4 regions of the Lysinibacillus sp. fkY74-1 genome follow, and region 2 is predicted to be linked to each of the others. Evidence: riboswitches for the same ligand, from Rfam matches in the RefSeq annotation. Region 2 holds a riboswitch; each other region holds the start of a gene.
The links. A riboswitch is a leader RNA that binds a small molecule or an ion and turns the genes downstream of it on or off. The one in region 2 is predicted to bind thiamine pyrophosphate.
Positions count from the first base shown of each region.

Region 1 (7,986 bases), 970 kb from region 2:
CACTTTGTGTAGAGGATGTTAGAGCAAAAGCTCATGAGTTAATAGAGAATGTAATGCTCATAGAACGTATTATTCAGTATGGTAATCGTCATCGTGCATCCAATCCAACATTAAATGCGCGTTTAAAAGAGGCGGAGGAAGCATTCCATCAATTCCGTTATTCCAAAGCATTAGAGGAAGCAGGGACAGCTGTGGAAGAAATGGAGCCAGGTGCATTAAAACGTATTCAAGAAATGGTAGCAGAGCAGACTATGACTAACAATTAAAACTACATTTATGCTGTCTAAAAAGTTTAGAAATTACTTTTTAGACAGCTTTCTTTTTAAATTTGGATAAGGGTGTGAGACTGATGGGATTGTTCATTCGAAAAATGAATGAAAAGTATGCTCAGGAAATTATATGTTGGCAATATGAAGAACCCTATGATTTTTATAATAATGAATTATCCGAGGAATCCTTGCGGGAGTTTCTTGATAATCCTTACTTTGCCATAATTAATGAGCAAGAGGACTTAATCGGTTTTTATTGCACGGGGTCAGCTGCGCAAGTGCCAAAAGGACATGATTATAATGCTTATTCAGAAGATTATATAGATATTGGTATTGGCATGAAACCAACGCTAACAGGAAAAGGTTTTGGCACAAAGTTCTTTTCATTTATCATCAAGAATATGGAGGAAGAATATCCTCTGCCACTCCGTTTAACAGTCGCCCTATTCAATAAGCGAGCTATATTCCTATATGAAAAATTAGGATTTGTGAAAGAGCTCGAATTTAGTACGCCAACGGAATTTATTACGATGTTAAAAAAATTGTGAGTTCCATCACTCTTGAGATTAAAATATGAATTATCGTTAAAGTTAGTGGTCAATCGCTAAAGATTGCGTTATGATAAATACCGTTACATCAACGTTTTGAAAGTGTGTGAAAAATAATGAATGATACAATTTATTTAGATAATAGTGCCACAACTAAACCATTAAAAGAAGTTCTTCAGGCGTTTATGGTTGTAAATGAGCAGTATTATGCCAATCCTGCATCCATCCATGCTATGGGTGTTGAAGCAAATGATTTATTAATGCGGGCACGTGAGCAAGTAGCAGATATTTTGCAAACAGAAGCAAAAAATGTGCTATTTACTTCAGGTGGTACGGAATCGAATAATGCGGCTATTTTTGGAATAGCGCGTAGCAATACACATATAGGAAAGCATATTTTAACAACTGAAATTGAGCATCCTTCTGTTTTAGAGACTGTGAAACAGCTCGCAACAGAGGGCTTTGAAGTGGAATATTTAAAGGTTGATCATCATGGTATTATTTCATTGGATGAACTTCGTGCAAAAATACGTAAAGATACAATTTTAGTAAGTATGATGCATGTAAACAATGAGATGGGTGCTATCCAACCGATTGATGAAGCAGCTAAATTAATCCATGAAATGAGTCGTGCAGCCTTACATGTGGATGCTGTACAAAGCTTCGGGAAATTAGCTGTATCCTTTAAGGGTGAAGAGGGACCGGATTGTATTTCGATCTCTGGCCATAAAATTCATGGCTTTAAAGGCTCTGGCGTATTAGCATTTCGTAAAGCGATAAGATGGCAGCCCTATGCACTTGGAGGTGGCCAAGAATTTGGATTGCGTAGTGGGACTGTAGCTGTTCCACAAGCTGTGGCTTTATCTAAGGCAGCTCGTATTGCGGTTGAAACCATGCATGACCATGCAAAAAAATACCGTCAATGGCATGATGAAATTCTTGCACAGCTAAATGAATATAGAGAGGCTATTCATATTTTGTCGACTCCACAGGGAGCGTCACATATTATATCTTTCAGTGTTCGCGATTTAAAAGGAGAAGTCATCATTAATGCGATGCAAAAACGAGGTGTGATTGTATCAACATCCAGTGCTTGTTCTTCGAAGCAAACTAAAACAAGTCATGTTGTCGAAGCATTGCATCTAGATGAGCATTATAAAAAAGGTGTCATCCGTATTAGTTTTGGTGCACATAACACAGCCGAAGATATTAAAAAGTTTAAACAAGTATTAGCAGAAGTAATGCTAGAGCTTAAAGGAGAAATAAAGTAATGATTTGGAAAGAAATTTTAATTCGATATGGTGAACTTTCTACAAAAGGTCGCAATAAGATGGATTTTATCCGCCGTTTACGTGAGAATATCCGCCATGCTTTTGCAGATTTAGGACATCTTCATATTCGTACCGAACGTGATCGAATGTTTATTGCAATAGAGAATGACGCACAAATGCAAACACTTGTAACAGGTTTGCCTAAAATTTTTGGCATCCAATCATTTAGCCCTGTTGCAGCGTGTGAAAAAGATATGGAAAGTATGAAAAAACTTGCGATTACGATAATGGAAACATTTAAAGACCAGCCATATACGTTTAAAGTGGAAGTGAAACGTACTGATAAAACCTTCCCATTAGAATCACATGCGATTCAGCGGGAAATTGGTGGATATGTTTTACCTCAATTTAACAATTTATCGGTGAAAGTGAAGCAACCAGATATCGAGTTACGTGTAGAAGTCCGTCATGATGCAACCTATATGATGGCGCAAGTCATTCCAGGTGCAGGAGGAATGCCTGTAGGATCAAATGGGAAGTCATTGTTAATGCTTTCAGGTGGTATTGATAGTCCTGTTGCAGGTTATTTAATGATGAAACGCGGAGTCCGTTTAGAAGCTATTCACTTTTTTAGTCCACCCTATACAAGCCAAAATTCATTAGAAAAAGTAAAAGTGCTTGCAAATGAGTTAACGAAATTTGGTGCTAATATTCGTTTGCACGTTATTCCTTTTACTGAAATACAAGTATTGATTAAAGAGAAAGTACCATCTAATGTATCAATGACAACAACTCGTCGTATGATGTTAAAGGTTGCTGATCAAGTACGTGAGGAAATCGGAGCTCTTGCGATTGTCACGGGAGAAAGCCTTGGACAAGTAGCGAGTCAAACACTTGAAAGCTTAACGGCTATAAATGCAGTAACGAATACGCCTATTTTACGACCATTAATTTCATCAGATAAATTAGAAATCATTGAGTTAGCTGAACAAATTGGCACCTATGAAATATCTATTCAGCCTTTCGAGGACTGCTGTACAATCTTTACGCCTGCTAGTCCTAAAACAAAGCCTAAGCTCGAAAAGGTTGAGCATTACGAAAGCTTTTCTGATTTTGATGAACTTATAGCACGTGCTGTCAAAAATCGTGAGGTCTATATTTTCCCTAAGAAAGAAGAAGAGCAACAGCAAGATAAGTTTGCTGATCTTTTATAAATCAAAAGTTCAAAAACCGTCTCAAATAGCCTATTTGAGACGTTTTTTTTTGTATAGTTCGGCATATGCCAATAGAGGTACAATTTACCTTTATTTTTTTTGTATTAAAAATCTAATAACGCACATTCTATATTCACAAGGAGGTGAGAAACATGGCTTCAAACAACAACCGCAGTTCAAACCAGCTTGCAGTACCTGGTGTACAACAAGCACTTGATCAAATGAAATACGAAATTGCACAAGAATTTGGTGTTCAATTAGGGGCTGACGCTTCAGCTCGTGCTAACGGTTCCGTTGGTGGTGAAATCACTAAACGTCTTGTACAAATGGCAGAATCTCAATTAAAGGGTATGCCAAACAACAACCAATAAATGCTAAATAAGCATTTATAAACTTAAAACCAGTGACCGTAAAAGGCACTGGTTTTAGTTTGTTTAAAGATCATCTTTTTATGCGATTTAAAGACTTAAATATGGATACTGTTTGTTCAATATCCTCACTTTCACAGAGAGCAGAGATAACAGCAACTCCATCAGCACCAGCTTGAAAAACAATATCAGCATTTATCCCATTTATGCCACCTATAGCCACGATAGGTAAGTTAGGCTGTAATTTGGAAGCCTTCTGTAAAAAATTGGTGCCACATGGTGGCTGTGCATCACTTTTAGATGTTGTGGCAAAAATAGGGCCGATACCTACATAATCAGCATGATGATCAATAGCTATTTGTAGTTCCTCCTGCGAATGTACGGAAACGCCAAGAATTCGGTTCGCCATTTTTTTCCGTGCAATGGCAATCTGTTCATCATCTTGTCCAATATGGACACCATCAGCACCAAGTCGTACTGCTAGATCCACGTCATCGTTAACAATAAACGGCACATGGTAATGTTGACATAATTGTTGACACTGGCGGGCAAATTGCTCATAAGCTAGTCCTGTTAATGCGTAAGGACCTTTTTCACGTAATTGAAACATGGTTATGCCAGCCCTCAGCGCTTTTTCGAGAACAACTAACGGCTCTTGATGGGAAACATTGCTTGTACCCATAATAAAATAAAGCTGTAAATCCTCACGTTTCAACTAACTTCACCTCGCAGGCACCATTATGCAGCCGATAAGCAAAATGATTTGTAGGGCCATGACCATTACCAATGGCTAAATCATGCATAATAGCTAATTGTATAAATTTTTTAGCTTCAATAACAGCTTTTTCAATTGTCAAACCTTGAGCAATAAAAGCAGTGAGAGCTGCTGAAAATGTACAACCTGTACCATGTGTGTTTTTCGTTGGAATACGAGGAGACTGCATGGAAAAATATTTGTCATTTTTTATAAATACATAATCAATCGCATATAACGAATTGGGGAGATGCCCACCTTTAATGATGACACAGTGAACACCTAGTTGGAAAAAGCATTGAGCGACCTCCTCCATATCAGAGAATTGATTTATTTTTCTTCCAGTAAGTGCCTCTGCTTCTGGTATATTTGGTGTCACAATTGTAGCAAGTGGTAGTAAAGAAATGCGCATGGCTTCAATAGCCTCTTGCTGCAATAAGTTTTCTCCACCTTTTGCAATCATAACTGGATCAACAATTAGTGGGATTTTTAAATCCTGTAAAATGTGTGCGATTGTCTGAATAATATCCGAGGAATAAAGCATCCCCGTTTTAATCGCAGCAATCGAAAAATCTTCTAGTAATGCATGAAATTGTTTTTCAACAAAATTAACTTCAATTGGGAAAACCCCTGTTACACCTCGTGTGTTTTGAGCAGTTAAAGCTGTAATAACTGAGGTACCGAAAACCCCTAATTCCTGGAATGTTTTTAAATCAGCCTGAATACCAGCGCCACCACCACTATCTGAGCCTGCAATTGTCGTTACAATATGCATGAAGCCTCACCCTCCTTTGAAAGACGATGAAGGGCATTTAGCAAAGCAATTTGAATATCCCCGATATCCTCTGTAAAGGCTGATGCTAGCTCAGCTGCTTTTTTGTAGTAAGTGAGGGTTTCCACTAATTGACTGTATGGATCTTCTCCTGAAGAGTATGCGGCTCCACATATAGCACTAAGTAAACAGCCTGTACCAGTGACTTCTGTCATTTGTGAATTTCCACCAGTTATCCATTGGCTCTGCACACCGTCTGTCATAAAATCATGTTCGCCTGTAACAATGACTATACAGTTGTAGCGTTGAGCCAATAATGTTGCTTCTGTTTCTATGTCAATAAATCCATCACCACTATCAACACCTTTTTGTTGCCATTCCACATTCACTAATGCCGCAAGTTCTCCCTTGTTACAGCGTATGACCGCAAATTGTATGTCTGTAAGTAATTGGTGTACGGTTTCCTTGCGATAAACTGTGGCACCTGCGCCAACTGGATCTAATATAACAGGAATACCAAGGGTATTTGCCTTTTTTCCTGCTAACAGCATCGCTTCCTTTGTTCGATCATTCAGTGTACCAATATTGATTAAAAGAGCTTCTGCAATGGCGACCATTTCTTCTACCTCATGGCTGTCATCAGCCATGACAGGAGAGGCTCCTAATGCCAATAAGCCATTTGCTTGGAAATTAGCCACAACATAATTAGTTATACAGTGTATAAGCGGTTGTTGTTGACGAATCGTTTGAAAAATCATTTTAGTCCTCCTTCATGGGTGGACGTAAGCACGCAAAAAAAGGCTCTTTTGTGTAAAAATGCACGAAAAAGAGCCTTTCATCTGAAAAAAAGATGTTCATTGCTCCCTACGTCAGTATTAACTAACAGGTTCAAAGGGTCAGGTTTTACCTTCTCAACTCTTTATGAGTCCCCCTGCAATCTTGCTTTTAGTTGACCAAAATGTACCATACTTTTCATATGTATTCAATAGCAAGTTTTCCTATCAGCAAAACGTGACTGATGCCATATAGGTAAGTATGATAGTTGTCATGACTTTACTCAAATCAAGTGTAAACCATTGAAAATTCTAAGAAAGGAGTATAATGTGTCTTATCAAAAGGGGGCATTTGCCATGAAAAGACAAGAATTAGTAGCACCAGAATGGTATAACATAACTGATGAATTTGAAAAATATGCTAAGGATTCAACTAAAAATGCATTGATAATTTATGAAGAGCATTCTGATGTACAATTTATCACCTACGCACATTTACTTGAAAGAGCGAATCAGGCGGCACATGTATTTACAAAAAATGGATTAACTAAAGGTGATGTCATTTTAGTGATGGTACCACGCTCAGTAGAAGCATACATTGTCTATATTGCTGCATTAAAAGCGGGTTTAACAATCATTCCAAGCTCTGAAATGCTAAGAACAAAAGATATTGAGTATCGTATTCATCATGCCGATGCTAAAGCAATTGTGGCCTTTGAGCCTTACATTCAGCAATTTGATCAAGTAGAAAATTTACAAGAGGTGCAGCTATTTGTTATTGGAAATGCTCATGAGCCATGGCAGCCATTGTTAGACATAATGCGAAAGCAACCAACAACTTACATAAGTTCTACACCAACAAAAAGTACAGACCATGCATTTTTAGCTTATACAAGTGGCACAACAGGAAATCCGAAAGCTGCAGTGCATACGCATAGCTGGGGCTATGCACATTTACGGACAACAGCTCCTCATTGGCTAGGAGTACAAGAAAATGATATTGTATGGGCAACCGCAGCACCAGGATGGCAAAAATGGATTTGGAGCCCGTTTCTCGCCATTTTAGGCAGTGGTGCCACTGCTTTTGTCTATAAAGGAAAGTTTGATGCGGCAACCTATTTAACATTGCTTGAAAAATTTAAAATGAATATCTTATGTTGTACACCGACTGAATATCGTTTTATGGCAGCACTTGACAATTTACAGGAGTATGATATCAGTTCAATTCGACAAGCTGTTTCAGCAGGTGAGCCCTTGAACAGTGAAGTTATAAAAAAATTCGCGGATACTTTTCATCTACAGGTGCGAGATGGTTATGGTCAAACAGAAAATACCTTACTGGTAGGGACTATGGTAGGTATGGAGGCAAGAGTTGGTTCGATGGGGAAGCCTACCCCTGGCAACACCGTTGAAATTATAGACGATTTTGGTGAGCCAGTAGCTATAGGAGAAGTAGGTGATATTGCCGTTCATCGAGAAACACCTGCACTCTTTAAAAGATATTTAAATGATCCAGAACGTACAAATTTACAATTTCGTGGTGATTGGTATATAACAGGGGATCGAGCTTATAAAGATGCGGACGGCTACTTTTGGTTTGAAGGACGCGGGGATGATGTCATTATTTCCTCAGGTTACACAATTGGACCCTTTGAAGTGGAGGATGCGTTGATGAAGCATCCGACTGTGAAAGAGGTTGCTGTCATTGCAAGCCCTGATAGAGTTCGCGGGAACATCGTTAAAGCATTTATTATCCTGCAGTATGGTGTTAATGGTGATCAAGGGCTTATTCAAACCCTTCAAAATCATGTGAAATCATTAACAGCACCTTATAAATATCCACGTGCTATTGAATTTGTTACAGAGTTACCCAAAACTGCATCTGGTAAAATTAGACGTGTCGAATTAAGGCAACAAGAAATAAAAAAATGTATACAATAATCATTTCCTAGGAAATAATGTCGAAAATCAGAGTTCATCAAAGAAATGAACTTTGATTTTTTTTGTAATTTTAGGT
Region 1 covers NZ_CP170173.1:3,430,674-3,438,659, reverse strand. Annotated here, with positions in the region: gene ezrA (septation ring formation regulator EzrA) at 1-266, shown strand, start outside; gene ACE1MS_RS16885 (GNAT family N-acetyltransferase) at 350-817, shown strand; gene ACE1MS_RS16880 (cysteine desulfurase family protein) at 934-2,088, shown strand; gene thiI (tRNA uracil 4-sulfurtransferase ThiI) at 2,088-3,302, shown strand; gene ACE1MS_RS16870 (alpha/beta-type small acid-soluble spore protein) at 3,455-3,673, shown strand; gene thiE (thiamine phosphate synthase) at 3,744-4,385, opposite strand; gene thiD (bifunctional hydroxymethylpyrimidine kinase/phosphomethylpyrimidine kinase) at 4,375-5,199, opposite strand; gene thiM (hydroxyethylthiazole kinase) at 5,187-5,954, opposite strand; TPP riboswitch at 6,041-6,139, opposite strand; gene mbcS (acyl-CoA synthetase MbcS) at 6,327-7,910, shown strand.
Region 1: another riboswitch for thiamine pyrophosphate. It lies ahead of thiM (hydroxyethylthiazole kinase); the one in region 2 lies ahead of ACE1MS_RS12000 (ABC transporter substrate-binding protein).

Region 2 (7,986 bases):
GTTATCAAGGGTCCTGATTTCCCTACAGGCGGAATTATTCAAGGTGTAGACGGCATTAAAAAGGCATATGAAACAGGGCGCGGTAAAATTATTGTCCGTGCACAAGCTGTGGTCGAACCTATCAAGGGCGGAAAAGAGCAAATTGTCGTTACCGAATTACCATACGATGTGAATAAAGCGAATCTTGTGAAAAAAATTGATGAGCAACGTGTAGATAAACGCCTTGAAGGGATTGCTGAAATTCGTGATGAATCAGATCGTACAGGGTTACGTGTCGTTATCGAGCTGAAAAAGGATGTTCCTGGACAGGGGATTCTACAGTACCTATTTAAAACAACAGATTTACAAGTAGCTTACAATTTTAATATGATTGCCATTCATAATCGTCGTCCAACGATGATGACATTACCATTATTGCTGGATTCCTATATTACTCACCAAAAAGAAGTGGTCACAAATCGTTCTATATATGATTTACAAAAGGCAAAGGATCGCTCCCATATCGTGGATGGCTTAATTAAAGCCCTATCTATTCTAGACGAGGTTATTGCTACGATTCGTTCATCTAACGATAAGAAGGACGCCAAGCTCAATTTACAGGCGAAGTTCGATTTTACTGAGGTACAGGCAGAGGCGATTGTGAGCCTGCAATTATATCGTTTAACGAATACCGATATTACAGAACTCCGTCAAGAACAGGATGACTTAAACAAATTGATTGCCAAGCTAGAAGGAATTTTACAAAGCGAGGCCAAGCTTGTACGCGTCATTAAACAAGAATTGCTAGATATTAAAAAACGTTTCACAGAGCCACGTCGCTCGAAAATTGAACAAGAAATAGAAGAAATTAAAATTACATTAGATGTCCTTGTTCCAAGTGAAGAGGTTGTAGTGACTGTCACGAAAGATGGCTATATTAAACGTACATCTACACGATCCCATGCCGCCTCCAACGGTCAAGATTTTGCGATGAAAGATTCCGATTACTTATTGTATGAAGCAAACTTAAATACACAACATCATCTATTGTTATTTACAAATAGAGGGAATTATATTTATCAGCCTGTTCATGAATTACCTGATATTCGCTGGAAGGACCTTGGACAGCATATTTCAAGTATTGTGCCAACAAGTGAAGATGAGTCGATTATTGCAGTCTATGGCTTTGAAACATTTGAACAGCCAAATATGTATATTTTAACTGCTACGAAAGATGGCCAAATTAAACGTTCGCCATTAGCAGATTATGCTGTGACGCGTTATTCGAAGCCAATTAAAACAATGAATGTTAAAGCGGGCGATGCAATGATTTATGCATCGTTTATAACTGATGATGCGGAACTGCTCTTAACAACTGATACGGCCTATGCCATTCGTTTCCCTATTGAAGAACTACCAGTTACTGGAGTGAAAACGGGCGGTGTTAAAGGTATTACGCTAAAAGATGGAGAAGCTTTAGTCGGGGTCAATGTCCTACAGCCAGATGAAACACAATATGTCGTTATTGTGACACAACGAGGGGCTGTAAAGAAAATGAATGTCGCAGAGGTAGAAATAGCAAGTCGTGCCAAGCGTGGACTTAAAGTCCTTACAGAATTAAAAGCAAATCCTCATCGAATTGTCGCTGTTATTCAAGCAACAGACGATGAGCAGGTTGTGATTGAAACTGAAAAAGGCATACAAGAGGTTATCGATGTCCATGCATTGACGCGCGCTGATCGCCATTCTAATGGTTCATTTAAAGTGGACATTGCAACAGATGGAGCCATCTCACATGTTTTAACGGCCAAAAAAGAACAAAAAACAAGCTAACATCATGCCCAGTCTCTATAAGTAGAGCTGGGCTATTTGTTTATAGTGGCACAACTATCCAAAATTAGCATCTTGTCATTTAAGATCAACTATGGGTATAATAAACATCGAAAAGTTCATAGCGAAAGAATGTAGGGGGGCTAGTTATGGCTAGCTGAGATTGTGTCCGATAGACACTGACCCTTTGAACCTGATTTGGCTCGTACCAGCGTAGGGAACATCTATTCAAAAAAGCAAATGTTTTGGAGATTGATTGCAATACGTCTGGGAGGAATCCTAGGCGTTTTTTTATTTTCTAAGCAATATCTTACCAACCGTATAATACGCTTTCTTCTGGTGACAACATTCATTCATGAACACTTTCATATTACAAACTGGGAGGACCTAGCATGAAAAAATGGTTATTTATCCTATTAGCTACTCTATTGACGTTAGTAGGCTGTAGCGACAAGGAGGACAAGCAGTCTGCTGATACAAAGAAAAAGGTATCAGTGGTACTCGATTGGACACCGAATACGAATCATACAGGATTGTATGTTGCGAAAAAGCTCGGTTATTTTGAAGAAGTAGGCTTAGATGTTGATATTATAATGCCAGGAGAGGCAGGAGCCGATCAGCTCGTAGCTTCTGGTAAGGCAGAATTTGGCGTGAGTTATCAGGAGGGCATTACACAGGCTCGTGTTCAGGATGTGCCACTTGTCTCGATAGCGGCCATCATCCAGCATAATACATCTGGATTTGCTTCTGTAGCGTCAAAGGGTATTACCTCTCCAAAGGACTTTGAAGGAAAAACATATGGGGGCTGGGGAGCACCTCTCGAACAAGCGGTATTACAATCATTAATGCAAAAAGAAAACGCTGATATTAATAAATTAGACATTGTCAATGCGGGAGATTTAGATTTCTTTACGATGATGAAAAAGGACATCGACTTTGCTTGGATTTATTATGCATGGACAGGTATTGAGGCAGAGCTTCGTGGGGAAAAAATTAATATGCTGTATTTAACGGACTATAGTGATCAGTTAGATTACTATACACCTGTTTTAGCAACCAATGAAAAAATGATTCAAAACAATCCAGACAGCGTCAAAGCTTTTGTTGCGGCTGCATCGAAGGGCTATGAATATGCCATCGAGCATCCGAATGAAGCGGCTGATATTTTACTAGAAGCGGCACCAGACTTAGATAAGGAGTTAGTGCATAAAAGTCAAGAGTGGTTGGCTGATAAGTATCAGGATGACGCTAATCAATGGGGGGAGCAAAAGCTTTCTGTGTGGGAAAACTATGCTAAATGGATGTCGAGTAACAAAGTGTTAGAGGGCGAATTTGATGCTAAACAGGCGTTTACGAATGAGTTCCTACCGAAAAAGGAGGCCAATTAACATGGCAAATTCATTAATCAGTGTCCAAATCATTCCGAAGACAGAGAAATACGAGGATGTCATTCCTTATGTGGATGCGGCCATTGCGGTTATTGATGCATCTGGTGTGAACTACGAGGTTCATCCCCTTGAAACAACAATGGAAGGTGAGCTTACAACGCTTCTTCAAATCATTGAAAAAATGAATGTTAAGATGGTCGAGCTAGGAGCCATTAATGTCATTACACAAGTAAAAATTTTATATCAACCAAATGGGATTACCATGGCTACATTAACGGAGAAATATCAGTCATGAAACGGGCATTACAAAAGGGAAGGACGATAATGTTTATCGCCTTCCTCTTATTCATATGGGAGCTGGTTGTGCATATCGCTGATGTTCCTCCCTGGCTCCTACCAGCACCAAGCATAATCTTAAAGGAAGGCTTTCAATCATATCAAACGTTTCTGCCACATGCTCTGGCTACTGTGGAATTAGCTTTACTTGGACTTGCTATTGGGGTTGGCTGTGGTCTAACCGTGGCGATTGTTTTGCATCGTTTTACTTTCATTCGGTCGTTATTTTATCCGATTCTCATTATGTCGCAAAATATACCCATTCTTGTATTGGCGCCGTTACTTATTATTTGGTTTGGCTTTGGCTTATTACCAAAGCTCATCATTATTTGTCTAGTATGCTTTTTCCCTATTGTCATTGCGGCAATGGACGGTTTTCGTCAAACAGCACCCGAGTTAAAGCATTACTTCGAAATGATTGGAGCAACGAAGGCCCAAACGTTTTGGAAATTAGAATGGCCACATGCCTATCCGGCAATTTTCTCGGGCATAAAAATTGCTGCTACCTATAGTGTAATGGGAGCAGTTATTGCGGAATGGCTTGGTGCAAAAAAGGGAATAGGCGTATACATGACCTTAGCACAATCTTCCTTCCGTACAGATCGAGTGTTTGTCGCCATTTTTGCGATTGTCTTGCTAAGCTTATTGTTGTTTAGTAGTATCCGCTTGCTTGAAAAATTAATGGTAAAGGGGAGAGGTTATCATGCTCAGCATTCAAAACATCGCTAAATCGTTTGACAGTCTACATGTACTTGACCATGTTTCCTTTGATGTCAAGGATGGTGAGTTTGTGGCCATAGTAGGACCATCTGGCAGTGGTAAGAGTACCCTTTTTCAATTAATTGGTGGGGTCTCTTTGGTTGATCAAGGGACGATTTTATTAAATGGAGAGGAGATTCAGCAAAAAAGAGGAGCAATTGGCTATATGCCACAGCAGCCTTGTTTACTTCCTTGGCGTACTATTTTAGAGAATGTAACAATTGTCGAGGAATTACAGCAAAATCCAAATGTTGAACGTGCAAAAGGTTGGCTTGAAAAGGTGGGGCTTGCTTCCTTTAGTCAAGCTTACCCATACGAGCTCTCGGGAGGGATGCAACAACGTGTGTCTTTTATCCGTGCCATTGTCAGTGATAAACCTATTTTATGTCTAGATGAACCATTTTCTGCGCTTGATGAATTTACAAGACTGGAAATGCAGGCATGGCTCCTGTCCATTTGGGAAGAGCATAAAAAATCTATATTATTCGTCACACATAGTATTGAAGAGGCCCTCTTTTTAGCCGATCGTATAATTGTTTTATCGAAACGGCCTGCAACAGTGAAAAAAGAAATGATTGTGCCATTTGAGCGCCCCCGCAAAGAAGAAATTCGTCATTCTGCCACATTCACAGCCTTGAAGCAACAGTTATTCACGTATTTACAGGAAGAAAAGGGGGATTTGAATGTTGATTGATGCCCATATTCATTTAGATCAATATAAGGACGTGGAAATACCTTCATTATTGGCAGAAGTAGAGGCATTAATTGCGGTAAGTATGCAGTTGTCCTCCTGTCAAAAGACGTTGCATTTAGCGAAGGTCTATCCCAAGGTGAAGGCGGCTTTTGGGTTTCATCCTGAACAGCCTTTACTGGATGAAATAGAAGAGAAGGCTTTATTTGATTGGATTCGCGCGCATCGTGATAACATGGTAGCGGTTGGTGAGGTCGGTTTACCCTATTATTTAAGGCAAGAACAAGCCTTGGATGTTCGTCCATATGAAGCTTTATTGGAACGATTTATCGTATTTGCTAAGGAATTGGGCAAACCGATTGTGTTGCATGCTGTATATGAGGATGCTAGCATCGTGTGCGATTTGCTAGAAAAGCATCAGCTTTGTCAGGCTCATTTCCATTGGTTTAAAGGGGACGAGGCAGTCATGAAACGCATGATTCGGCGAGGTTATTTTATCTCTATTACGCCTGATGCCTTGTATGAAGAGGAAATTCAACAGCTAATTCAAATCTACCCGATTGACTTAATGATGGTAGAAACAGATGGCCCATGGTCGTTTGAGGGACCTTTTACAAATAAACCAACGTCTCCGTGGATGATGCATTCGACGATTGAGGTGATTGCAGCCATCAAGGGATTGTCTATTCAGCAAGCGGCTAAAATTATCACTCAGAATACAAAAAACTTTTATCGACTTTAAGGTAACGTGGCAATTGCCACTTATGTTTTCTACAATAATAAAAGCAGTATAGGATATCAATTAGTTATCCGTATACTGCTTTTTATGTTTAGTAAAATCATGCATCAATTTCTCTGTTTTTGTTTTGGTGGTGCGTTCATGTGTGCTGAAGGAATTGGATTGGCGATTTTTCTCTACATCCTTGCCAGCAGTTCTTTTTATATGCATCCGCTTCTTTTTCGCCCTAGATTGAGCCATTTTCATTCCCTCCTTTTAACAATTATAGTAACGAAAATGAATGAAAAAGTAAAACCTCGTAAGAAAGAACTTACGAGGTTTATGAAATCGATTTAGTGAGATACGTCCTGTACAGAAATACCTGTGTTTGCTTTAACGTCAACTTCACGATATTTTGCATCATCAGTTTCTTTAGAAAGTAATGTGCCGATGAAACCACCAAGGAAACCAAGCGGTACAGAGATTAAGGCAGGGTTCGTTAACATAATTAACGGATCACCAACAAAAATCGCCTTGCCTTCAACTGGATTCCATACGTTTGGTGACATAGCTACTAATACTAATGCAGAGATTAAGCCTGTTAACATCGCTGTAACAGCACCAGCTGTATTAAAGCGTTTCCAATAAATTGTGTAAATAATAACTGGAAGGTTAGCGGAACCTGCAATACAGAATGCTAAAGATACTAAGAATGCAACGTTTAATGTTTGTGCACCAAGAGCTAATAGAATAGATATTACAGCGATTGTAATCGAGCCAATACGAGCTGCAAGAACTTGCTCTTTTTCAGTAACTTTACCCTTTTTAATGATTTGACCATAAATATCATGTGATAGGGCAGAGGCACCTGAAAGTACAAGGCCTGCTACTACCGCTAAAATTGTTGCGAATGCTACCGCACAAACGAATGAGAATAGAATGTCGCCTCCTAGTGCTTCTGCAAGAAGAGGGGCTGCCATATTACCTGCAGCGTTAGCCGCAATAATATCTTCTTTTCCAACGAATGCTGCTGCACCGAAACCTAAGAAAATGGTTAAAACGTAGAATATACCTACAATCCAAGTTGCCCAAATAACAGATGAACGAGCTGTTTTTGCATCTTTTACTGTAAAGAAACGCATTAAGATATGTGGAAGACCAGCAGTACCTAATACTAATGCAATTAACATTGAAATTGTGTCAAGTCCCTCTGTATATTTTAGACCAGGATTTAAATAAGCAGCACCATTATCAGTCACTGTAGACATTTCTTTGAACATTGTTGCAATACTGAAGCCAAACTCTTTTAATACTAAGAATGAGATAATCACTGTACCTAGCATTAAAAGACAAGCTTTAATAATCTGAACCCATGAAGTCGCTGTCATACCACCGAATAATACGTAAGTTGTCATCATGAAACCTACGATCAATACAGCTACCCAGTAGTCGATACCTAAAAGTAATTGAATAAGTGCTCCTGCACCAACTAGTTGTGCAATCATGTAGAATAAAACAATGGTAATAGTGCTTAAAGCAGCTGTTCCACGTACTTTCGCATTATTGAAACGCGCTGTAATCATGTCAGCTAAAGTGAACTTTCCAAGGTTACGTAATGGCTCAGCAACGATGTATAATACCACTAAGTAAGCGACTAAATAACCAATAGAGAAGAAGAATCCGTCAAATCCAAATAGTGCTACTGCACCTGCAATCCCTAAGAAAGAGGCTGCCGATAAATAGTCACCTGCGATAGCTAGTCCATTTTGCCAGCCTGTTAAGCCCCCACCAGCTGTATAGAAGTCACTTGCAGAAGAAGTTCGTTTAGATGCCCACCATGTGATAACTAATGTTAAACCAACAATGGCTACAAAGAAGAATATGGCTGTAAAGCTCATTCCGTTATTCATCGGTGGCCACCTCCGTTCTCGTATTCTGCGATAATTGCTTTAGCTTCTCTGTCAAAGCTATTTGCTTTAGCTACATATAAATGACATAACCCCCATGTCATAATGAATAGCCCTGCGGAATAAATCCACACCCAAGTAATTTCCCCAAATGCCTTTTGGTGTAGAATTGTTGTGTACGATGTCAGAATTGGTAACAACATGTAGGCCAATAAAAATATGGCAGTCATAGACCAAAGAAAAGAGTTCTTTCTACGTACAAGAGACTTAAACGATTCTTGGTTTGCAATTGCATCATAGTCAATCACGACACCTTTTTTTGCTTGATTGTTCGCCATTAACATTCCCCATTTTGTGTATATTTTTTCTGCCTTAAGA
Region 2 covers NZ_CP170173.1:2,465,437-2,473,422, reverse strand. Annotated here, with positions in the region: gene parC (DNA topoisomerase IV subunit A) at 1-1,812, shown strand, start outside; TPP riboswitch at 1,936-2,046, shown strand; gene ACE1MS_RS12000 (ABC transporter substrate-binding protein) at 2,202-3,197, shown strand; gene ACE1MS_RS11995 (thiamine-binding protein) at 3,199-3,492, shown strand; gene ACE1MS_RS11990 (ABC transporter permease) at 3,489-4,262, shown strand; gene ACE1MS_RS11985 (ABC transporter ATP-binding protein) at 4,237-4,986, shown strand; gene ACE1MS_RS11980 (TatD family hydrolase) at 4,976-5,725, shown strand; gene ACE1MS_RS11975 (hypothetical protein) at 5,786-5,962, opposite strand; gene ACE1MS_RS11970 (solute symporter family protein) at 6,055-7,599, opposite strand; gene ACE1MS_RS11965 (DUF485 domain-containing protein) at 7,608-7,946, opposite strand.

Region 3 (7,986 bases), 1.5 Mb from region 2:
TGTGGTGACTTTTCTCGATTGCGCCAATCCTCTTCTGTTAGCTTCCAAGATTTATATGGATTTTGTTCTCGTTCCTTAAAACGCTTTAATTGCTCCTCATCTGAAACATGAAGCCAGAACTTAATTATTATGTAGTCCCCCGCAGTTAAAATCTTTTCAAAATTATTAATCTCCTCATAGGCACGAGACCATTCTTCCTTCGTTGCGAACCCTTCAATACGTTCTACTAATACACGCCCATACCATGAACGATCGAAAACAGCGATTTGCCCATGCTGAGGTAGCTTTCTCCAGAACCGTTGTAAATAGTTATAGCGTAGCTCATGTGGCTGTGGAGCTGAAATTGGGTGTACGATATAGCCACGTGGATCGACACGTTCAATTAAACGTTTTATCGCTCCACCTTTCCCAGCGGCATCCATACCTTCAAACACTAAAATTAAACCAATTTTGTTTTTTAATAAAAATTGTTGGGCATTTAACATTTCATATTGGAGTACTTTTAATTTCTTTTTATACATCTTTTTATCTAGTTCAATAGATAGGTCTAGATTTTTTAAGTTTTGTGTCATAAAGCTTCACTCCTTTATTTTGTATATATTCTTATTGTACTAAAGAAATAAATGGATGCCTATTGAGATGGTAAATTGTAGATAGTATTAGCAAACAACACGATACATTGATGGAAGTTTCCGTTATAATAAAATGAGTGACAGTACTATACTTATTTGTCTTTTCCCTATACAATTTAACACGAAGGGAGAGGAAAGCATGCCTCGGTTTTTATTGATGACAATTTCGTATATTGTCTCACTCATCCTAACCTTTTCATCCTTTTTCATGAAACTTAACGGTCAGTCTTCTTTAGAAATTTCTAATCGTTTTTCGGTGGTATTTGCACCTGTTGATGGAAGTCATTTAATTTGGATTGTCATTTATTTATTCATCGGTTATTGGTTAGTGATGAACATCAAAAAGACATCTATGAAACAGTCTGCGCTCTTTAGTTGCATAAATATTTTACAAGCATTAATGATATACGTATGGCATCATGAATTATTTATTGTTTCTCTCGGCATTACCCTACTCTTAGTCTTGTATCTATTTATGTTGTACAATACGTATCCACTTCATGACAAATCACTGTCGGGTCGTATTCCTTTCGCCATTTATTTAGCATGGATGACATTTATTTTCATCACAAATATTAGCTTTACGTTAACAGCTTATGGTTGGAACGGTTTTGGTCTAAGTACTCCTCTTTGGGCAGTTATTTTACTGACATTAGGTGGAGTCATTGCGCTACATATCCGCTTTCATCACTTTGATATCATGTATCCAAGTGTTTTTATATGGGCTTATATAGGAATCGCTTTACATAATGGTTTTGATGAGCTACTCGTAACAACCGCTGCGTTATTTTTATGTGGTGTACTCTTTGTTGGCATTTTATTCATTAAAAAAAATCCTGCCTACCAAAAGTAATTTGGTGAGCAGGATTTTTTGTGTCATCCTAGTCTTCGTCTAATGAAGTGAGGATAATTGGTTTATCTTTTGTAACAATCACTGAATGCTCAATTTGAGCAACAAGAGACTTATCGGGTGTTATGAATGTCCAACCATCACCAGCTTCTACTATATGCTCTGCTTTTGCAGAGATAAATGGCTCAACTGCAAGAACCATACCTTCTTTCATAATCGTAGAGTCCCATGCATCATAATAATTTAAAATGTGATTTGGCTCATCATGTAAAGAACGACCTAAACCATGGCCTGTTAAATTCATGATAACTGTTAAGCCATTAGCATTCGCCTCGCGCTCTACCGCCTTGCCAATTTGATTTAATTTAGAGCCAGCCTTTACCTTTGTCATTGCACGATCAAAAGCATCTTTGGCAACACGACATAGTTTTTCTTTATCTTCATAGCCATCACCGACTACAAAAGAAATACCTGTGTCGGCAAAGTAGCCATCTAAAGAGCCTGAAACATCGATATTAACGATATCTCCCTCCTGAATAACACGTTTACCTGGGATACCGTGCGCTACTTCCTCGTTGACACTAATACAAGTATATCCTGGGAAGTCATATTCTCCTTTTGGTCCAGAAATTGCACCTGCCTCAGCAAACATTCGACCGGCAATTTCATCTAGTTCAAGTGTTGTGACACCTGGTTTTGTAGCAGCCTTCATTGTTTCACGGATCTCCGCACAAATGCGTCCAATTTTTTTAAAAGCTTCAATCTCTTCTTGCGTTTTTACAATCATGTATAACGTCCCTTTCATCTAATATCTACTCTTTAATATAACATAACTTTTTATACGTATAACGCTAAACGCTTTAAATATTGTATGCGTGCCTCCTTGGCAAAGTGCAAAAAGCGCTATTCTCTTATAACTATATAAAAAACCCCTTCACCAACATGAAGGGGGATGGCATTATGCTTTACGTTGCATAAGTTGTGGAGCCGCTGTGAATAATAACACTCCCACAATGGCTGTTAATACTGTAGCAGGAAGCATATATGTACCATTATAAATAATCGAATAAATCCATGCATTTTGATCGCCGGCATACTCCGCAAAAAATACAGCCCCAGCAGTAGTATGTGCTACATAACGCAAGAAGCCTGCAAACACAGTACCTAAAATAATATAAAGTGCCATTTTTGTTTTGTTTAGTTGACTTGCTGCCTCTAGTAAAGGTCTGCGCACAATGGCTGCTAATCCTACAACTGTGAAAGCGACGCCATAATCTAGTAACCCTTGAAGCCAGTGTACAATATAAGCGCCAAACATGGTTTGCATAACACCTACAAGTAAGCCTGTTGTTAGGCCAGCTACTAAGCCCCAGCGAATAGCAATTAACATAATTGGTACCATGACAAGACTAACAGAGCCACCTTGTGCCCATACTTTAAACGAGACCTGATCCAGCACAAGGCCAATTGCTGCAAATATTGCAATCTCCACTAACATTAATAGTCTTTTTTTGTCCATACATATTCTCTCCTTTGTTCCGATGTAGGATACAAGAGCAGGAATAGAAAAGCGCTGATTTGATTCTCTCTGACATCTTATTATTTTCAAGAATGAAAAAACGATGCCAGGACAGAGCCTCACATCGTACAAGTGTCGGTTTCTATCCACATCCCTACGTAAGTGCTAGCTTACAGGTTCAAAGAGTAAAGGCATTACGTGCCCAGTCTCAGCTGACATCATCAGCTCCCCTTGTGGTCGTTACATCTGAATTTACTTTGAATAATTACATTGTACGCAAAGCATGGAATGATTACAACCTCTTCCATACTTAATTTTTGAAACTTTGCTGATTTCCATGCGTAAATATTAAAAAAGGAGGTACAACTATGGAGAACCAAAAAATTTTATCTGCCTTCAGCTATCTCAGTATTTTCTTTGCTCCTTTCATCGTACCATTGATTGTTTATTTCGTTTCGAAAGATGCTGATATCAAAAGACATTCCATTCGCGCACTAGTGTCTCATTTAATTCCTTTTGTATTTGGTATATTATTTTTCATTGTCTTTGTGTTTTCTACCTTTAGTTTAGATCCCACTTCAAGTAATAGTACAGTAATGATCGTTTGGTTCATTTCGTTCGCCATTTACGGAATTGTCTCGCTCGGAATCGTAATATGGAATATTATTCAAGCCGTTCGAGTTATCCGCTAATGTTTTACTTTTAGAATAAACAGGTAGAAGTAATTAAAAAAGGGGCTGTGTTTTTAATGAAAGTATCAAAGGTAGTAAAAACCGCTGTTAAATTAGCGCCGATTGTTATACCGATTGTAAAAAAAGTGATGGCAGCAAAAAAAGGGACAACTTCTACAGTCAGTCCTCGGAAAAAATGAAAGGAAGGTGTATTTCCTTAAGCCGGAAATACACCTTCCTTTATTTTATTTCAAAGTGTGTTTGACTATGTCCGTTTAATGTTTTTTCGACATGTAAAACTGCTGGCATCGCGGATTTTAATTCAGGCACATGGGAGATGACGCCAATCATTCGGCCAGAATCTTGTAAATCGATTAAGGTGTCTATTGCTTTATTTAATGATTCCTCATCGAGCGAGCCAAAGCCCTCATCAATAAACATAGTTTCAATATGAATATTGCCTTGGAAGCTTTGAATAACATCCGCCATTCCCAGAGCAAGACTTAATGACGCATTGAACTTTTCACCACCAGATAACGTTTTGACATCTCGTAATTGATCTGTGTAAGCATCATATACATCAAGCCCAAGTCCACTTTGCTTTGCATGCTTTTCAAGTCTGTCTGAGCGTCTAAGCTCAAATTGACCATTCGATAAATGATTAAGGCGAATATTGGCTGCCTCTGTAATTTGATCTAAATAATTTATTTGAATATATCGTTCAAAGGACAGCTTTTTCGAATTTTGCCCATTTAATAAGCCATATAGCTCCTTTACACGTCCAGCCTCACTCTCAAGTAAACGTAGCTCTCTTTCTGTTTCCTCGACTTTGTTCATAAAGCTTTGACATGATTTCACAAATCCATCTATTTGCTGAAGTTGTTTAAAGGCATCCTCATAGGCGATTCGGAGGCTTTTCACAGTCGCCTCCATCAAGGCTAAATCTTGTTCCTCTTTTCCTTGAAGATGTTTTTCTCCTTCTGAAATTTGAATTTTTAACGTATGAACCTGAAGGGTGTAGTCACTGCATGCTCTCCGGAGTTCCTCTAATTGAGTGGCACTTCTTTTCGCAGCTGCGTAGTCTTCATAGCTTACAAAGCCCGCTTCCTGCATGCTTGTTGAAAACTGTTCACGCTTGTCATTCATTTTGAGCTTTAATTCTTCAAAATTCTGTTTGGCGATCTCCACAGCTAGTTTTGCATTACTGTCAGCTTCCTTCATGGCATGTAAATGATGTTGGCTTTCCTGCCATAATTTTTGAAAATCCATTTTCTGTTGGCTAACATCTGTAAGCGTTTGTTTTAATTGCGGTAAAGTTGGAATATTTGTTGGCATTTGCTTATGCTGTTCCTCTACAATTGCCTGAAGTCTTGTCCAGCTCTTCATCTGCTCGCTTAAATATTCCTCAAGTTTTAATTGTTTGTTTTGCAATTGCTCTATTGTTAAACGCTGTTCCTTCTGGTTTTTTCTTGTTTGAGCTAACTGTTGATTGATAACCCTTAAGCTAGTAATCTCTTTCTCCATTTTTTCTAAGGAAGCTATTATCTGTGCTTGATCCTGTTGCTTGATAGAGTGTGCATATAATTGTTTCAGTGTCTCTTGCTGAAGCTGTTGTGCGGATCTTAACATTGCCTCTTTTTCCAAATACAAACGTTCATCGGAAGAAACTTTTACCCTTAATGTTTCCACCTGAGCAAGTTCAACAATTTCCAATTTCTCATTATGAGTTTGCTGATGAGCCGTACTCCCGCATACAGGACAAGGCTGCCCTTCTTTAAGCTGCTGAGCTAAAACACTTGCTTGACTTGTCAGCCAGCGTTGCTCTAATTGTTGAAGCTCCAGTCTACTGTCCTGATAGCGAGCTTTAGTTGCGATAACATCCTGTTTCGCTATCTCTACCGTTTTTGTATAGTTCTCCATCTGCATGAGCAAAGTTACTTGCTCCTGCAACTTTGGAAGTTTTTCTAAGTAACCTTCATATGGTTCCATTTGTTTTTCATAGTGCTCAATTGATTGTGAAAGCTGCTCTAATTGTGCGCTTTCTTTTTCGATTAGTACTATATTATCCGCTGCACCTTGTTTGGCGGTTTTCACATATTGCTCAGCAATTTGCAGCTGCTGTACATGGCTGTCATACGCTTCAAACTTAGGAAGCAATGCTTGGAGTTGCATTTCTTGCTGTAAAAGCAGTTGCCGCTCAGACTCTTTTGCCTCTTCCGCTTCATATTTTTCTTGTGCTCGTTGTAAGAGTTCCTTGGTTTGTAGCTGACTACTTTGGGCTTGTTGATAGGCTTGTTCTTTTAAATTTTGTTCAGCTCGTAAATCCATACATTGTTGTTCGAGTAATAGTAAACGCTCCGCTTGTTCTGCTAAAGCTATTTCCCGTTCCTTCGCATGGTATTTATCTTGCTCATCTAACAGCATTTGTAGTCGTTCTTGTCGTTTGGACTGCTCCTCAAATTGTTCATTAAGCGTTTTAGCTAAACGGTAAAATTCCTGTTCTTTTTGATGATGATTATAAGCTTCCTCATATTGTCGCTGTATATCTTCAAAACATTTTTTATAATAGGTAAGCTCCTCTTCAAGTGCTTGCTTGAGCTGAAACATATTTTCCGTATTATCCGCAATTTGTTTGAACAGAGGAGATGAACGTTGTGGAAGTGCACCAACAATTTGACCAAGTAGATGTTCTTTTAATTGTTTGGCACGTTCAAGATCACTCTCTGCTTCTTTTCGTTTAGCATCAAGCAGCTTTGTCATAGCACCAAAGCGATCTGTTTTGAAAATTTTTCGTAAGATTACCTCTTTGTTTGTTGAATCAGACGTTAATAATTTGCGAAATTCACCTTGAGGTAGCATCACAATTTGGCTAAATTGATCCTTTGTCAGACCTATAATTTCCTGAATCTTTTTATCGACCTCAAGTGTTTGCTGCTTTTCCACAATGTTATAATCGAGCATTCCCTCCCTAACTTCCGCTAGCTCCACTTTTTTACCAGTAGCTGTTTTATTTTTTCCCTTTATATGTCCGGGCTGACGTAAAATCTGATAGACCCTTCCATGCATTTCAAAAATAAGTTCTACTGCTGTATACACATCATCGTCAGCAAAGCCACTTCGTAGTAAAGCTGTATCCTGGCGATCTTCACCACTACCTGCCCCATAAAGTGCATAACAAATCGCATCAAAAATCGTCGTCTTCCCTGCTCCAGTTTTGCCAGAGATGGCGAACAATCGATGTTCCCCTAACTGTTGAAAATCAATTATTTCCGTATTTTTATAAGGACCGAATGCCGTAATCGTTAACTTTAATGGCTTCATTTTACTGTTTCTCGCTCCTTATCTAATAATTCCTGTAACATCTCTGTAAACAGGCGCTCGGTATCTTCATCTGGTTGAATCCCAATTATATCTGTAAAGAAAGAGCGGAATAGATCTATATCTTCTAGCTTTTCTGCCTCTACTACTTGAAGCTCACTTGGTTTCTCTTGTCGTAAAATCTTACGTTCAACATGCAGGGCATGAGGAAAAACAGTACGAATACGTTCCATTGGCGAAGATACGGACGTAGCATCTGTCAATCTAACAAATACATAATCATCACTTGGTGGAAGCATTAATAACTCCTCCAACTGACCTTCTACTACACGCAAATCTCTTCTCGGCATCAATTTTCTTTTCGTTACAGTACTATTTCCGTGCTCATCTAGATCGATAATTAAAAAGCCCTTTTCATGTAGATGCTCAGATAATGAATATTTTAATGGTGAACCGGCATAGCGAATCGTTTCATTTAAGACAAAATGTGCCTTATGTAAATGTCCAAGTGCTGTATAATGAAATGGTTTAAATAAAGCAGCATTCACACAGTCTGAGCCTCCTATAGAAAGCGGACGCTCTGAATCACTAGTGTTGGCTTCCTCCTCACCGTATTTGGTCACAAAGGCATGTCCAACAAATATATTACGTTTACTTGTATCCATACCTGCTGTTATATGTTCAATTATTTTCTGCATAGCATCTTGGTGAGAGCGAATGGCTTCCTCTTCAAAAATACTGCGAATAGAGGCAGGGTCTGCAAATGGTACAAGATGAAAATGCACCTCTCCAAATTGATCATTTATAATAATAGGGGCATGATCTTTCGTAAATTGGCCCTTAATATATAAACCACTATCACGCATTAATCGACTACCAAAGTTTAATCTGCCTGCACTATCGTGATTTCCTGCAACGGCTAAAATAGGAATCTTCTTTTCTAAAACTATTTTTGCTAAAGTGTCATTTAGTAAATTCACTGCCTCAATAGGGGGC
Region 3 covers NZ_CP170173.1:3,922,129-3,930,114, forward strand. Annotated here, with positions in the region: gene ACE1MS_RS19465 (polyphosphate kinase 2 family protein) at 1-572, opposite strand, end outside; gene ACE1MS_RS19470 (hypothetical protein) at 772-1,485, shown strand; gene map (type I methionyl aminopeptidase) at 1,514-2,269, opposite strand; gene thiT (energy-coupled thiamine transporter ThiT) at 2,441-3,001, opposite strand; TPP riboswitch at 3,136-3,243, opposite strand; gene ACE1MS_RS19485 (DUF4870 domain-containing protein) at 3,370-3,693, shown strand; gene ACE1MS_RS19490 (hypothetical protein) at 3,750-3,872, shown strand; gene ACE1MS_RS19495 (SbcC/MukB-like Walker B domain-containing protein) at 3,913-6,993, opposite strand; gene ACE1MS_RS19500 (exonuclease SbcCD subunit D) at 6,990-7,986, opposite strand, start outside.
Region 3: another riboswitch for thiamine pyrophosphate. It lies ahead of thiT (energy-coupled thiamine transporter ThiT); the one in region 2 lies ahead of ACE1MS_RS12000 (ABC transporter substrate-binding protein).

Region 4 (7,986 bases), 1.6 Mb from region 2:
ACGATTGAAATAAGGCGACAAAAAATTGTCAAATCCGAAATTGGAATTTCTGCTACATCCTATTTATTAGCTATTTTTAACAATTATATTCTTCTTTATACATTTTTTTCTCCACTACATTTATGACTCTTTTTTTAACATTTTACAGCGATTTTTTTCATAAATAACGATTGCAAATTTTTATTTATTATGTATAATTGTAATGGTTTTAGTAAACTAAAAGTTTCGTTAAAGTAAACTTCATATTTCAAAAGTTTATGATTGCTAAACTTCTTCTAGGAGGGAAAAGATGCAAATAGGAGCAAAAATTAAAGCGCTTCGTTTAAAAAAAGGTCTTACCCAAGAGGAACTTGGAGAACGTACAGATTTAAGTAAGGGCTATATTTCCCAATTAGAGCGTGATTTGAATTCACCTTCTATTGAAACACTTTTTTCAATATTAGAAGTGTTAGGGTCCACACCCAAGGAATTTTTTGATGATGAATCACCTGAACAAAAGGTAGTTTATACGGAGGAAGATCAGTCCATCTTTACAGATGAAGAGAAAAAATACGAAATTCAATGGCTCATTCCAACATCCAACGAAAAAGAAATGGAGCCCATTTTCTTAACATTTGAAGCCAATGGCGAATTCAAGCAATTTGAGCCATCACTATCAGAAACATTTATTTATGTAGTTAAGGGGCGTATTCGTCTCGTTTTAGGGAATGAACAATATATCGCTAGTGAAGGCAATGCTCTTTATTTTGACGCGACAGACCATCATCAAATTTTTAATGCCCATGCTGCTGAGACGAAAATTTTACTCGTTGCAACGGATTCATATTTATAGCTTAAGGAGGCGCATCAATGACAATGAATTCTATTATACGTTTTGAAAATGTATCCAAGTCTTATAGCGACGGAACAGTCGTCTTAAAGAATATCAACTTGGAACTAGAAAAGGGCAAATTTTATACTCTCCTTGGCCCATCTGGTTGTGGAAAAACAACCATTTTACGAATTATTGCTGGTTTCACAGAACCTACAACTGGGGATGTGTTTTTCCATGATAAAAAAATAAATTCTGTTCCTGCCAATGAACGTCAGGTGAATACTGTTTTTCAAGATTATGCGCTGTTTCCTCATTTAAATGTATTTGAAAATGTCGCATTCGGACTACGTATCAAGAAGTTACCTGAAAAGGAAATAAAAGAACGTGTGGCGGAGGCATTAAAATTTGTCAATTTAGCAGGCTATGGCAATCGTGAAATCTCCGAAATGTCTGGTGGTCAACGTCAGCGTGTAGCAATTGCGCGTGCCATCGTTAACGACCCTGAAGTAATTTTACTGGATGAACCACTTTCTGCATTAGACTTAAAATTGCGTACAGAAATGCAATACGAATTGCGTGAATTACAGCAACGTCTTGGCAAGACCTTTGTTTTCGTTACTCACGATCAGGAAGAAGCACTTGCTATGAGTGATGAAATTTTCGTCTTAAGTGAAGGGCAAATTCAACAATCTGGTACACCAGTAGATATCTATGATGAACCTATTAATCGCTTCGTGGCAGATTTCATTGGTGAATCCAATATAGTACCCGGTGTCATGATTGAAGATTTTAAGGTTGAATTTGCTGGTAAGATTTTCGAATGTGTTGACCAAGGTATGAAACCAAATGAGAAAATTGATATTGTTATACGCCCAGAGGATTTAGAAATGACAACTATAGATAAAGGGAAGCTTGTAGTAAAAGTAGATACACAATTATTCCGTGGCGTCCATTATGAGCTATCTACGTATGATAAAGATGGCAATGAATGGCTAGTCCATTCGTTGAAAAAAGCTGAAGTAGGGACAGAAATCGGCTTAGACTTTGATCCAGAGTCCATTCATGTAATGCGTTTAAATGAAACAGAGGAAGAGTTCGATAAACGATTAGAATCCTACGGAGACGACGAAGATGCAAACTAAGCCATCAAAATCAGCGTTATTTCCATATGTTTTATGGATCGCCTTTTTTGTTATCGCGCCGATTGCACTCGTTGTTTATTATTCCCTACTCGATTTACATGGCAATTTTACGCTCGATAATTATAAAGCGTTCTTCACTTCTGTTTACTTAAAAATGACATTAAGCTCGTTTTGGTATGCATTTTTAATTACATTATTTACATTATTAATTTCATATCCAACTGCTTACTTTTTAACAAAAACGAAACATAAGCAGCTTTGGTTACTGCTCATTATTATTCCTTCATGGATTAATTTATTGTTAAAAACATATGCCTTTATCGGCATCTTTGGTTTATACGGGCCAATTAATGCATTTATCGAAGTGTTTGGCTTTGATCCAAAGCAAATGCTTTTTACGGATATTAGCTTTGTTTTTGTATCCGTGTACATTTTTATTCCGTTTATGATTTTACCGATATTTAATTCTTTAGATCGTTTAAATCCGACACTTATTTATGCATCTCGTGATTTAGGCGCATCTGCCTTTACAACGTTCCGTCGCGTTGTTTTACCATTGACAATGGATGGTGTTAAATCAGGTATTCAGGTTGTCTTTATCCCTGCTCTATCACTTTTCATGATTACTCGCTTAATTGCAGGAAATCGTGTTATCACGCTTGGTACAGCGATTGAGCAGCAATTCCTTGTGACACAAAATTGGGGGATGGGTTCAACTATTGCCGTGTTCTTAATTTTATTTATGGTCATCATTATGCTTGTTACGGGACAAAAAGATAAAGGAGGTCGCGTACGATGAACAAACTCTCTGCATCAGCCAAAGTCTATTTAACGATTGTTTTTGTCGTTCTGTATGCACCCATTTTCTATTTAATCTTTTATTCGTTCAATAGTGGTGGCTCCATGAATAACTTTGAGTCCTTTACTTTAGAGCATTATCAGGCTGTTTTTGAAGATTCAAGGCTACTTGTTATTTTAATCAATACTGTTATCGTAGCATTACTATCTGCTTTAATTTCTACTATTATTGGAACATTAGGAGCAATTGGTATTGTCACTGTCAAAGATTCAAAAATGCGTAATACATTATTGTCCCTAAACAATGTTTTAATTGTCAGTCCAGATGTCATCATTGGGGCAAGCTTTTTAATTCTATTTACAATGGTTGGCATTAAATTAGGCTTTGCTTCAGTATTATTAGCACACGTAGCGTTTAGTGTACCGATTGTAGTGTTAATGGTTTTACCTAAATTGTTAGAAATGAATAAATCACTAATTGATGCAGCGTTAGATTTAGGAGCAACCAAAAAGGATGTTATGATGCGTGTCATTTTACCGTATATTCAGCCAGGTATTTTTGCAGGCTTCTTCCTAGCTCTTACGTATTCATTAGATGATTTTGCTGTGACATTTTTCGTAACCGGCAATGGCTTCAGTACATTATCGGTAGAAATCTACTCGATGGCTCGCGCAGGAATATCTCTCACAGTTAACGCTATTTCTGGATTAGTATTCTTTGTAACCGTTATCGTTGTGGTTGGTTATTACTTCATTACAAGTCGTACAAGCAAAAGAACGGAGGGACAACAATGAAGTCATTAATTCAAGCGACCATCGCTATCCTTGTTGTTTCTGCCCTTTTATTCTATGCTGCTGACGCCTTAAGTGCAGGTGGCGGTAAAAGTGGAAAAGACACTTTAACCATTTTTAACTGGGGAGAGTATATTGACCCTGATCTATTGAAGGAATTTGAAAAAGAAACAGGTATTCATGTCATCTATGAAACATTTGACTCTAATGAAGCTATGATGACAAAAATACAGCAAGGTGGTACAGCTTACGATATTGCTGTTCCTTCTGAGTATATGATTGAAAAAATGAAGGAAGATAATTTATTGATTCCTTTAGACAAAGCAAAAATACCGAATTTAAAAAATATCGACCCTTACTTTTTAGACTTACCATTCGATGATAACAATCAATATTCAGTTCCTTACTTTTGGGGAACAGTAGGGATTGTCTATAATCCAAAACTAGTTGGAAATTTAGATTTCTCTTCTTGGGACGATTTATGGGATCCTTCATTAAAAAGAAAAGTATTTTTAGTAGACGGTGCCCGTGAAGTGATTGGGATGGGGTTAAATAGTCTTGGACACTCCTTGAATTCATTGGATAACAATGAACTACGGGAAGCAACTGACAAATTGATTACACTTGCGCCCAACGTAAAAGCGATCATTGGGGATGAAATTACACCATTAATGATTAATAATGAAGCAACAGTAGCCCTCACTTGGTCTGGTCAGGCAGCAGACATGATGTTTGAAAATGAAGAGTTGGACTTTGCTGTTCCTGAAGAGGGCTCCAATCTATGGTTCGATAATATGGTTATTCCCAAAACATCGAAAAATATTGATGGTGCACATGCCTTCATCAATTTTATGCTAAGTGCAGAATCCGGTGCTCAAAATGCCGATTATGTTGGCTATTCAACGCCAAATATTGCTGCGATGGACTTAATGGACCCAGAAGTAGTTTCAGATGAACGCTACTACCCATCTGAGGACCAACGTGATACCTTAGAGGTATACAAAAACTTAGGTCCAGATTACTTAGGAAAATATAATGAACTGTTTTTAGAATTTAAAATGAGTATTCGATAATTTATAAGAGCGAATTGGTCTACAAACCAATTCGCCTTTTTTATTTAAGCATTCATTTGTATCGCTATATTTAGAAAGAAATTCTACTAGTAACCAGTTGTCGATCATACAATCCCACTTCGTCTAGGTATCATCAATTTTTTCAAGATGCCAGCAATCTTTAGTTTTTCTTTATCCATAAAAAGACCTTGAATCTACGTCGTACGACACCTGCGCATTATAACTTCATCTTTAACTTTCATCTACACGGTTATAGGTAAGCTTTCTCATGGCAAACGCAATTATTTATTTTCACTAGTTTTTTACTCTCCCTACTTCAAGTCTCTAGAAAAAGCAATTCTCTCTCCTCACTCCACACCCCGAATTTTTATGAGATAAAAGCTTTTCTGGAAAATCATTCTACATATCGAACCAGTTACAGCAATCTCAACTATTAGCCAGCCATAATTCTTTATGATAGACTGTACTATATTTGATTACAAAAAGGGGGGCTTGTCGATGACCCAGCAGAAGTCCAATAAGGCGGCTTTGTATATTTTAATGTTTAACATGTTTATCGCAATGGGGAGTATTGGAATTATTATTCCTGTAATGCCTGAATATTTAAGAATATTTGGAGCAGCAGGACAAGTTCTAGGCATGCTTATTGCAACGTTCGCCTTAGCACAATTCGTATTTTCTCCAATTGCTGGGAATCTTTCGGACCAGTATGGGCGGAAAAATTTAATTATTTTCGGTCTTATACTAACAGGACTTGCACAAATCGGTTTTGGCCTTTCTACAGATGTATGGATGCTCTTTTTAGCACGTTTTTTAGGTGGCCTTGGCTCTGCATTTGTAGCACCTCCTATTATGGCTTTTGTAGCAGACGTGACAACTTATGAAGAACGCGGAAAAGGAATGAGTTTGTTAGGAGCTGCTATGTCTTTCGGCTTTATGATTGGCCCTGGAATTGGTGGTTTCCTTGCAAAGGTTAGCTTACATTTTCCATTTTTCATGGCGGGAGCTGCCGCCATTTTAGCGGCTATTTTATCTTACTTTTTATTACCATCTACAAAGCCAAATACTGCGCAAAATAGACAAAAGCAAGATAATCTGGTAAAACAGATGGCTCGCTCTGTACATATGCCTTATTTTGTTATGTTAATTATTATGATGGTATTCTCATTTGGGATTGCTAACTTCCAAACGACCTTATCACTATTTGTGACAGAGAAATTTAATTACTCACCTGGCGATATTGCCATCATTTTAGTTGTTGGTGGTGCGTTTGGGGTAATTGTACAAATGTTTATTATTACGCCACTCTTTAAACGGTTTGGTGAAATGAAAGTAGTTTTGGTCAATTTATTTATTGCGGCCGTTGCTATTTTCTTAATATTATTTGTTTCTGGTTTTGCACTAATATTAGTTGTTGCAACCATCTTCTCTACGGCGACAACGTTGATTCGTCCAGCTGTTAATACTCTCATATCAAAACTTGCAGAAAAAGAGCAAGGATTCGCAGCCGGCTTGAATAATGCCTATATGAGTCTAGGAAATATGATTGGACCCGCTTTGGCTGGTTTTTTATTTGACTGGAATATGAACAGTCCTTATATTTTTGGTGCCATTATCTTATTAGCTTGCTTCTTCCTTGCCCTGATTTGGACATTGAAAAAGGCGCCTCAGCTTATGCATCCAGATTCACATTAATAGGTAACTCTTATTGACTATTTATTGAAGTATGTTACACTTCTAAAAAATAGAAAAATACTTACCACTAGGGGAGTCTTCTAAAGGCTGAGACGTATATGGTTATATACGGACCCTTCGAACCTGATCTAGTTCATACTAGCGGAGGGAAGTGGCGCTTCTTGCTATTTTCAGTGTATAAGCAAGGCCGCTTCCTGTCGTTTGAAGGAAGCGGCTTTTTTCATTTTCCTAGTGGCTAAAATGAAAAGGAGTACACCTAACATGTCTATTAGAAAATTAACAATTATGGCTTTATTAGTAGCGATTGCTATTGCAGGTTCTACTTTTATCTCCATTCCAACTGGGATTGCTCGTGCTTATCCGGTGCAGCACGCTATTAACGTAATAGGAGCCATTATACTTGGACCCGTATCTACAGTTGTAGTTGCCTTTGTTACGGCCATTATTCGAATCCTTACAGGGACAGGCTCTCTTTTAGCCATTCCTGGTAGTATTATTGGTGCATTATGCGCAGGGCTTGCCTATAAATATAGCGGTAAAATTTGGTTTGCTGGTTTGGGTGAAGTGATTGGCACTGGTCTTCTAGCATCACTTGTAGCAGTGCCCTATGCAAAGGTACTAATGGGAACTTCCGTAGCAGCCTTGTTTTTTATGCCTGCCTTTTTAATATCAAGTACAATTGGAGCAATTTTAGGCATTTTAGTAGCTAGCAGTTTGCGAAAAACGGTGCTAGTAAGATATTTTAATCCTACTCTCTTTATTAAATAGTGTCGTAGCAGGATTTCTTTTTCCATGAATGTACAAAAAGCAGTGCGAAATTCGCACTGCTTTCATCTAAACTAAATTATTGGCGTTTTTTCATACCCTTTAATAGTTGTGCTACATTCGTGTCTTCTGCTTGTACAGGGAGATCCTCTACCAGTTGCTCCTTTTTCTTCGACTTCGTTAGGAAATTCCAGCCAAAGCGCCTTATTGTTATATCAATAAAGAATAAGAGCATACCTGCAAGGAGAAGCCATGTGGCAATGTTTTGACGATCCGCCCCTTGCTTTGTAAAGTCACGGAACACTTCTTGTGGTTCTTTTAAAACAGCACCACCTGTTTGTTCGGTTATTTCTTCTATTAATTTATCATTAACAGGAAGAAGTTCATATTCAGCGCTGTAAGGAACACTTAATCCCGCCTGATAAATCGTTTCCTTTTCATCAGCGATACGGAAGAAGATTAACCCCGGCTCAGCTTGTACCACAGCTCGCACCTGAGAGGCTGATATAGTTTCAAGCTGTGTGTCTAGCTCTTCACCCGCTTCATTAACAGCCACAATATCTAAAAATGCTGCTTCATTTGTAGGGTCTGTAATCATAAAGGATCCATCTGATTCTACTCTTACATCGTAGGCAACGTCATTATAACTTGGGAGCATTTGCGAAATAAGCGTTTGCCAAAATGTGCCCCAGTCCTGCCATCTTGCCCAGTCTCCTGACCACTTTCCTGTTGAATCAGAAGTAAATGCGAATGTTTTGCCAAGACCGTATTGCCATTGTGCTAATACTGGATCTTCCTTTTCGCTTTCAGCCACGACGGTAGCACCCTGCTTTGCGGTTGTTCCAATATAAGCATTCATTTGTGGAACGCCATTGGCAAATAGCGTATTCCATCCCCCTGCATTATA
Region 4 covers NZ_CP170173.1:829,759-837,744, reverse strand. Annotated here, with positions in the region: gene ACE1MS_RS03845 (helix-turn-helix domain-containing protein) at 290-832, shown strand; gene ACE1MS_RS03840 (ABC transporter ATP-binding protein) at 850-1,956, shown strand; gene ACE1MS_RS03835 (ABC transporter permease) at 1,946-2,755, shown strand; gene ACE1MS_RS03830 (ABC transporter permease) at 2,752-3,549, shown strand; gene ACE1MS_RS03825 (ABC transporter substrate-binding protein) at 3,546-4,619, shown strand; gene ACE1MS_RS03820 (MFS transporter) at 5,118-6,314, shown strand; TPP riboswitch at 6,374-6,481, shown strand; gene thiW (energy coupling factor transporter S component ThiW) at 6,576-7,082, shown strand; gene ACE1MS_RS03810 (VWA domain-containing protein) at 7,159-7,986, opposite strand, start outside.
Region 4: another riboswitch for thiamine pyrophosphate. It lies ahead of thiW (energy coupling factor transporter S component ThiW); the one in region 2 lies ahead of ACE1MS_RS12000 (ABC transporter substrate-binding protein).